DNA from 2 places in the Exiguobacterium sp. CH10 genome. Region 1 is predicted to be linked to the other one. Evidence: riboswitches for the same ligand, from Rfam matches in the RefSeq annotation. Region 1 holds a riboswitch; the other holds the start of a gene.
The links. A riboswitch is a leader RNA that binds a small molecule or an ion and turns the genes downstream of it on or off. The one in region 1 is predicted to bind S-adenosylmethionine.
Positions count from the first base shown of each region.

Region 1 (3,572 bases):
TGTGACCGGGATGTTACTCGGTGCCCTCGTCGGTGGTCTCCTCGCCTTACTTAGCTCTTCGAATCGAGAGCAGACGAAACAATCGCTTACGAATGCAAAATCTTCGGTCGGAGGCATCGTGAACGAAGTCAAACAAGATCCAGCCGGGAAAGCATCTCAAGTCATTGAACAAGTAAAGACCGCTTCTGGCAAGATTCAGGAAGTCTCAACAGACGTCCAAAACGTATATGAAAAAGTTGTCGGAGAAGTCGATACGGTCAAAGAAGACGTCAATAAAATCGTCGAGACGGCTCAAGAAGCCAAATCAGATTTACAAGACATCGGTGAAAAAGTCGTCGAAGCGAAGGATACCGCGCTTGGACAAGAAAACACTTCAACTGATTCGTCATCGAATGATCATAAACAGACACCTCCAACGACTTGAACCTAAAAAAACGACCTTTCCGCGGAAAGGTCGTTTTTGTTGTTTACGCGAAACGCTTCGCGCCTTCTTCAAGAACTGCTGCTTTATCTGTTTGCTCCCATGGGAGTTCGATATCTGTACGACCGAAGTGACCGTAAGCTGCTGTTTGCTTGTAGATTGGACGGCGAAGGTCAAGCATCTTGATGATGCCTGCTGGACGGAGGTCGAAGTTCTCACGAACGAGTTCGACGAGCTCTGTTTCGCTCAATTTACCAGTGCCGAACGTATCGACAGCGATTGATACTGGATGTGCTACCCCAATCGCGTAAGCGAGTTGAACTTCTGCTTTATCCGCAAGTCCTGCTGCAACGATGTTTTTCGCTACATAACGAGCTGCGTATGCTGCCGAACGGTCAACTTTTGTAGGATCTTTACCAGAGAATGCGCCACCGCCGTGACGTGCGTATCCACCGTACGTATCAACGATGATTTTACGTCCTGTAAGACCTGCATCTCCTTGTGGTCCACCGATTACGAAGCGACCAGTCGGGTTGATGAAGTATTTTGTTTCAGCATCGATGAGTTCAGCCGGGATGACTGCTTCGATGACATACTTTTTCAAGTCTTCTTGAATTTGCTCGAGCGTGATCTCTTCTGCGTGTTGTGTCGAGATGACGATTGTATCGATACGAACAGGGTTGTTGTCCTCATCGTACTCAACCGTTACTTGCGTCTTACCATCCGGACGGAGGTAATCAAGCATACCGTTCTTACGAACTTCAGCAAGACGACGTGACAATTTGTGCGCCAATGAGATCGGAAGCGGCATGAGTTCAGGTGTCTCGTTTGTCGCGTATCCGAACATGAGACCTTGGTCACCTGCTCCGATTGCATCAAGTTCCTCTTCAGTCATCTGACCTTCACGTGCTTCAAGAGCTTGGTCAACACCTTGCGCGATGTCTACTGATTGCTCGTCAATCGACGTCAAGACTGCACATGTTTCTGCGTCGAAACCATATTTCGCACGTGTGTATCCGATTTCACGGATTGTTTCACGGACAACTTTCGGGATATCCACGTAAGTTGACGTTGTGATTTCACCAGCTACGAGTACAAGACCCGTTGTGACAGACGTTTCTGCCGCAACACGGGCATTCGGGTCTTCCGCTAAAATGGCATCCAAAATCGAGTCAGAGATCTGATCACAAATTTTATCTGGATGTCCTTCAGTAACCGACTCTGAAGTAAAAAGTCGACGGTTCAATTTTGACATTCAAAAAACCTCCTATAATAAGGGTGATATGTGGACGGTACTCGTTCCCCTTACGCGTTGCTTTGGGACGGTAATGAAAAAAACCTCCCCCGATGACATACATGGGGAAAGGTTGAATCGTTCTTCCTTACCCTCTTATCGTTCGAAGCTAATGGCTTCGCTTCAGGATAGCACCTTTTCCGCACAAGACTTCATGTCGGACGGTTGCTGGGCTTCGTAGGGCCTTGTTCCCTCCACCGCTCAGAATAAGAGTATCCGTTACGAAAACCATCATATAAATGACGCTCGATTATGTCAAGGGAATCAGACGAATTCGTTAAAGTTTTCACCGACTTGCAAAACATTTCTGTTTGTGAATCGTCAAACATTTTTTTAATTCGTTTCTGTTTTTTAACACCTTGTGATAAGAGAATGTGATAAACTGTCTTTGTAAGAAAGCGCTTACTTAGAGAGAAGAAACGCTTGTGTTTGATTAGTGTGTCACATATAATTAAAAATGTCATACTGATTAATCGTAATCGCGGAAGTATGCGGATTTCATCCACATCTATTTAGGGGAAAGGTGGGATTCAGGATGGCGACAACGCTCCTGAAAATCGAAGAATTAATTAATGGTGCCGACATGAAACGGAACTTGACGGTTCCAGAATTGGTGGAAGAAGCCATCCAAAATGGTGAAGGTGTACTGACAAAAGACGGGGCTTTATCTGTCAGCACCGGTGCTTTTACCGGACGGTCACCGAAAGACAAATTCGTCGTACAAGATGAAGTCAGCAACAACCTTGTCGATTGGGGAAAAGTGAACCAACCGATCGCAGAAGAGAAGTTTTCAGCACTTCTCGACAAAGTACTCAACCATTTAGAAAAGAAAGACAAACTTTATTACCTCGAAGCGTCTGCTGGTGCCGATGAGCACTATACGTTACCGGTCCGTGCCATCACGGAATATGCATGGCATAGTCTGTTCGCTAAACAGCTATTTCTACGCGAATGGCCAACGAAAGGTGCGTTCGATCCGTTCACTGTGATTTATGCACCGAGTTATAAAGCAGATCCTGCAGTGGATGGCACGAACTCAGAGACGTTCATTCTCGTTTCATTCGCCAAGCGCACAATTCTGATCGGGGGAACAGAATACGGTGGCGAAATTAAAAAATCAATCTTCTCCGTCATGAACTTCTTGCTACCTGAGCAAAACGTCTTATCGATGCACTGTTCGGCAAACGTCAACGATGCAAACGAAACGGCACTCTTCTTCGGGTTGTCGGGAACTGGGAAGACGACACTTTCAGCTGATCCACAGCGCCACTTAATCGGAGACGATGAGCATGGATGGTCACCGGATGGGGTCTTCAACATTGAAGGCGGTTGCTACGCGAAGACGATCAACCTTTCGCGTGAGAACGAACCACAAATCTATGATGCAATCCGTTTCGGTTCATTGATTGAAAACGTCGTATTGAATGAAGATCGTACGCCGGACTACAAGAACATTTCCTTGACTGAAAATACGCGTGCGGCATATCCGATTGAATTCATCGACAACGCGATGCTCCCATCACGTGCCGGTCATCCAAATACGATCGTCTTCTTGACGGCCGATGCGTATGGTGTCTTGCCACCAATCAGCAAACTGACGAAAGAACAGGCGATGTATCACTTCTTGTCTGGTTATACGTCTAAGCTTGCCGGTACGGAGCGAGGAGTCACAGAACCACAAGCGACGTTCTCGACTTGCTTCGGTTCACCGTTCCTTCCGCTCGCTCCAGAGCGTTATGCGGATATGCTCGGTAAATTGATTGAAGAACACGATGTGGATGTCTACCTCGTCAACACGGGCTGGACAGGTGGAGCATACGGCGAAGGTTCACGTATGAAACTCGCCTATACGCGTGC
Region 1 covers NZ_JACSKO010000001.1:509,703-513,274, forward strand. The annotation lists gene KNP04_RS02660 (hypothetical protein) at 1-424, shown strand, start outside; gene metK (methionine adenosyltransferase) at 468-1,676, opposite strand; SAM riboswitch class I at 1,809-1,928, opposite strand; gene pckA (phosphoenolpyruvate carboxykinase (ATP)) at 2,251-3,572, shown strand, end outside.

Region 2 (3,572 bases), 680 kb from region 1:
GGATCGATGATTTTCGTTTCTTGACGAGTCGCAAAAATGCTTCCTGTATGTAAATCCCCATGTAGCAACGCTTCGTGTTTTGTCACGAACCCAACCTTCAATTTCGTCACTTCAATTTTCAAGGCGAGGTCTGACCACAGTTGCTCCACGTCCGGACGAAGAGCCGCTTCGATTTGATTCGATTCTGCATCACGATACGGGTCAGTGAAGATCAGTTTTTCTGTGATGTCGCATAGCTCTGGATTGTAATACTCTTTTTCGATTTGTTTCTTGGCGAGCGGTCCTTTCGCATAGTCAGATGTCGCAAACAACGTTTCCCCGAGGAATGTACCGACGTGACGCGCCAAATTCGGATAGCTCTCTCCTTTTAGGAAACCCGTCCGGACGATTTCAAACGCTGACAAATCTTCTAAAATCGTATAGGCGAGTTCACGGTCGCTACCGAGTACATCTGGTACGAATTGTGGTACGACTTTTGAAAACTCACGGAGTGCCAGTTGTTCGATCCACGAACGGTCAAGCGTGAGCGGCCAGCTCTCTCCAACGACTTTTGCATACGGCAACGCCTGTTTCACGATCAATGACGTTTCTCCTTGACGAATGCGAAAGACGAGATTTAAATTTCCATCTCCGATTTCCTCACATTCTGCAATCCCCTCTTCTAGTAACCCCAACTGTCGAACGTGTTCGACGACACTTTGTTCTGTAAACGCCTCATAAGCCATGAAGATTTTCCCCTTTCTTAACTCTATGCATGAAAAAAGCCCCTTTCTCCGCGAGAAAGAGGCACACCCAAATTGGTTGTTCCTCTCATCTTTCAGACATATGTCTGGTGGATGTAGCACCGTGCCAAATGGTCGGTTGCTGCGGCGTCGTAGGGCCAATTCCCTCTGCCAACTCGCGATAAGAGTAAATGATGTAATTGTGTTTGACGTGTTGAGACGAATATTACGGATTAGGCACGCTAGTTGTCAATCCTCTATTTTCGGTCGACTCCCTATTTTTGACACGCATATATAGAAACATTATTTTTAAACTTTTTTTCTCAAAAAAAGGAATTGACGAGTGAGCGATTCTATGTAAAAATTCAATTAAATTTCACAACTTCACAACTATTCTTATCAAGAGCAGACGGAGGGACAAGCCCGATGATGTCGCAGCAACCGACCAGTAATGGCACGGTGCTAATTCTTGCAGCTATCGCTGAGAGATAAGAGTTCATTGTTTTCGAATGACCTCTTGCCAAGCCAAGAGGTCATTTTTTGTTTGACCTGAAAGGAGGAACTTATGGGAGTCATCGCAACTTATGAAATCAAACATACCGATCACGTCGAACGCGTGGCTGAGAAAATCGCACATGAGCTGACCGTCGGGACATGGACCGAATTGAACCATCTCGAACAGCATCAACTACAGGCATTCCGCGGTGAGGTCATTGATATCTCCCAACAGGAAACGACGAGTCGCTTCTCGATTCGTTACCCGCTACATAATGTGACACCGGACTTTTCGTCCATTCTGACGACGACATTCGGAAAGCTGTCGCTCGACCCAAGCGTCCAACTTGTCGACCTAACGCTCCCGGACGAGCTCGCATCGGACTTTCCTGGTGCCGCATTCGGCGTTGAAGGTGTCCGCGACATCCTTCGAGTACACGACCGACCGCTCGCCATGAGCATCTTCAAAGGTGTCATCGGCCGGGATCTCGACTTTTTGGCGACACAGCTCCGTGACCAATTCAACGGCGGAATCGACCTCGTCAAAGACGATGAGATTTTATATGACAATCCGCTCACCCCATCGCTCGAACGGGCTCGAATTGGAGCATCGATCATTCAAGAACATCAAGAATTGACGGGTCGTTCCGTTCTATACGCCGTCACGTTGAGCGGACCCGTTTTCACCTTACGCGATCAGGCAAAACGTTTGATCGAGGCAGGCGCGACCGCATTTTTGTTCAACGTGTATACGTACGGGCTTGACGTGTTACGAGAGCTCGCCAAAGACCCTGAGATTCACGTCCCGATTTTGGCACATCCTGCTTTTGCGGGAGCGTTGACCGGATCGATTCGTCATTCCCTCCTCTTTGGGAAACTGATTCGACTCGCCGGGGCGGACTTGACGCTCTTCCCGTCGCCATATGGTTCACTCTCGACACCGAAAGACGAAACACAACAGATTCAAACGTATGCGACGGAATCCCATTGGACGAAACCGATTCTGACTGTCCCGTCTGCCGGGATTCACCCAGGACTCGTTCCGGATTTGATTCGTGACTTCGGAACGGATGTCGTCATCAATGCAGGCGGTGGGATTCATGGGCATCCCGACGGTGCGGTTGCTGGAGCGAGGGCGTTCCGCCAAGCAATCGATCAGGTAATCGGTAAAACGAGCGAGACCGATGCGTTATCGACTGCGCTGAATGCGTGGGGTGCGCGATGAGTACGCACGTCATCTGTGATTTCGACGGAACCATCACGGAAGAAGATAACATCATCGTGTTGATGCGACGCTTCGCCCCACCTGAATGGGTCGAACTCAAAGATGGTGTTTTGAACCAAACGCTCTCCATTCGAGAAGGCGTCGGTCAGATGTTCAGCCTGCTCCCGAGCCATCAGGAGACTTTGTATCGCGACTTTCTGCAGTCGACCATCACGCTTCGAGCGGGGTTTGTCGAGTTTTTGCAAGAGATACAATCACAGGGTTTTCGATTTGATGTCGTCAGTGGAGGCATGGACTTTTTCGTCCATCCGATTCTAGAAGGTCATGTCGCACCGGAACACATCTACTGCAATCACGTTGATTTTTCAGAAGCGACAGCGCGCGTCACATGGCCTCATTCATGTGATGTTCATTGTTCGAATGATTGCGGATGTTGCAAGCCGACGATTGCCCGACAGATCGTCTCACCTACCGACACGTTAATCGTGATCGGGGATTCCGTCACCGATTTTGAAATCGCCAAACGCGCCGACGTCGTGTATGCGCGCGGTCAACTGATTTCGCTATGCGAGGCGGAAGGAATTCACTATGTTCCGTTCGAGACATTCCATGACATTTCAGCTTATACGAAAGGAGTGAACGTATGACTGTACAAGAACGATGGGTCGAACTTGCCGACATTAAAGACGAGCTCGCCGCACGGGACTGGTTCCCCGGCACGAGCGGCAACCTGGCAATCCGCGTATCGGACGACCCGCTGACGTTCCTCGTGACAGCAAGCGGTCGTGATAAACGAAAGCGTACGGATGAAGACTTCGTTCTCGTCGATGCGACCGGTCAATTGATTGGAGAACAGTCAGGCAAACCGTCCGCGGAGACGTTGCTACACGTCGAAATCTTTAACAACACGAACGCAACCTGTTCCCTTCACGTGCATACGGTCGACAATAACGTCATCTCGGAGCTTTATGCAGCAAAAGGTCATGTTACGTTCACGGGTCAAGAAATCATCAAGGCACTCGGCCATTGGGAGGAAGCGGCAATTGTCCGGATCCCGATTGTCGAGAACCATGCGGATATCCCGACGCTTGCCCGTTCATTTGCCCCACATGTTACAAGTGATGCCGGTG
Region 2 covers NZ_JACSKO010000001.1:1,188,351-1,191,922, forward strand. The annotation lists gene mtnK (S-methyl-5-thioribose kinase) at 1-725, opposite strand, end outside; SAM riboswitch class I at 808-910, opposite strand; SAM riboswitch class I at 1,116-1,217, shown strand; gene KNP04_RS05940 (2,3-diketo-5-methylthiopentyl-1-phosphate enolase) at 1,288-2,442, shown strand; gene KNP04_RS05945 (2-hydroxy-3-keto-5-methylthiopentenyl-1-phosphate phosphatase) at 2,439-3,089, shown strand; gene KNP04_RS05950 (methylthioribulose 1-phosphate dehydratase) at 3,086-3,572, shown strand, end outside.
Region 2: another riboswitch for S-adenosylmethionine. It lies ahead of KNP04_RS05940 (2,3-diketo-5-methylthiopentyl-1-phosphate enolase); the one in region 1 lies ahead of metK (methionine adenosyltransferase).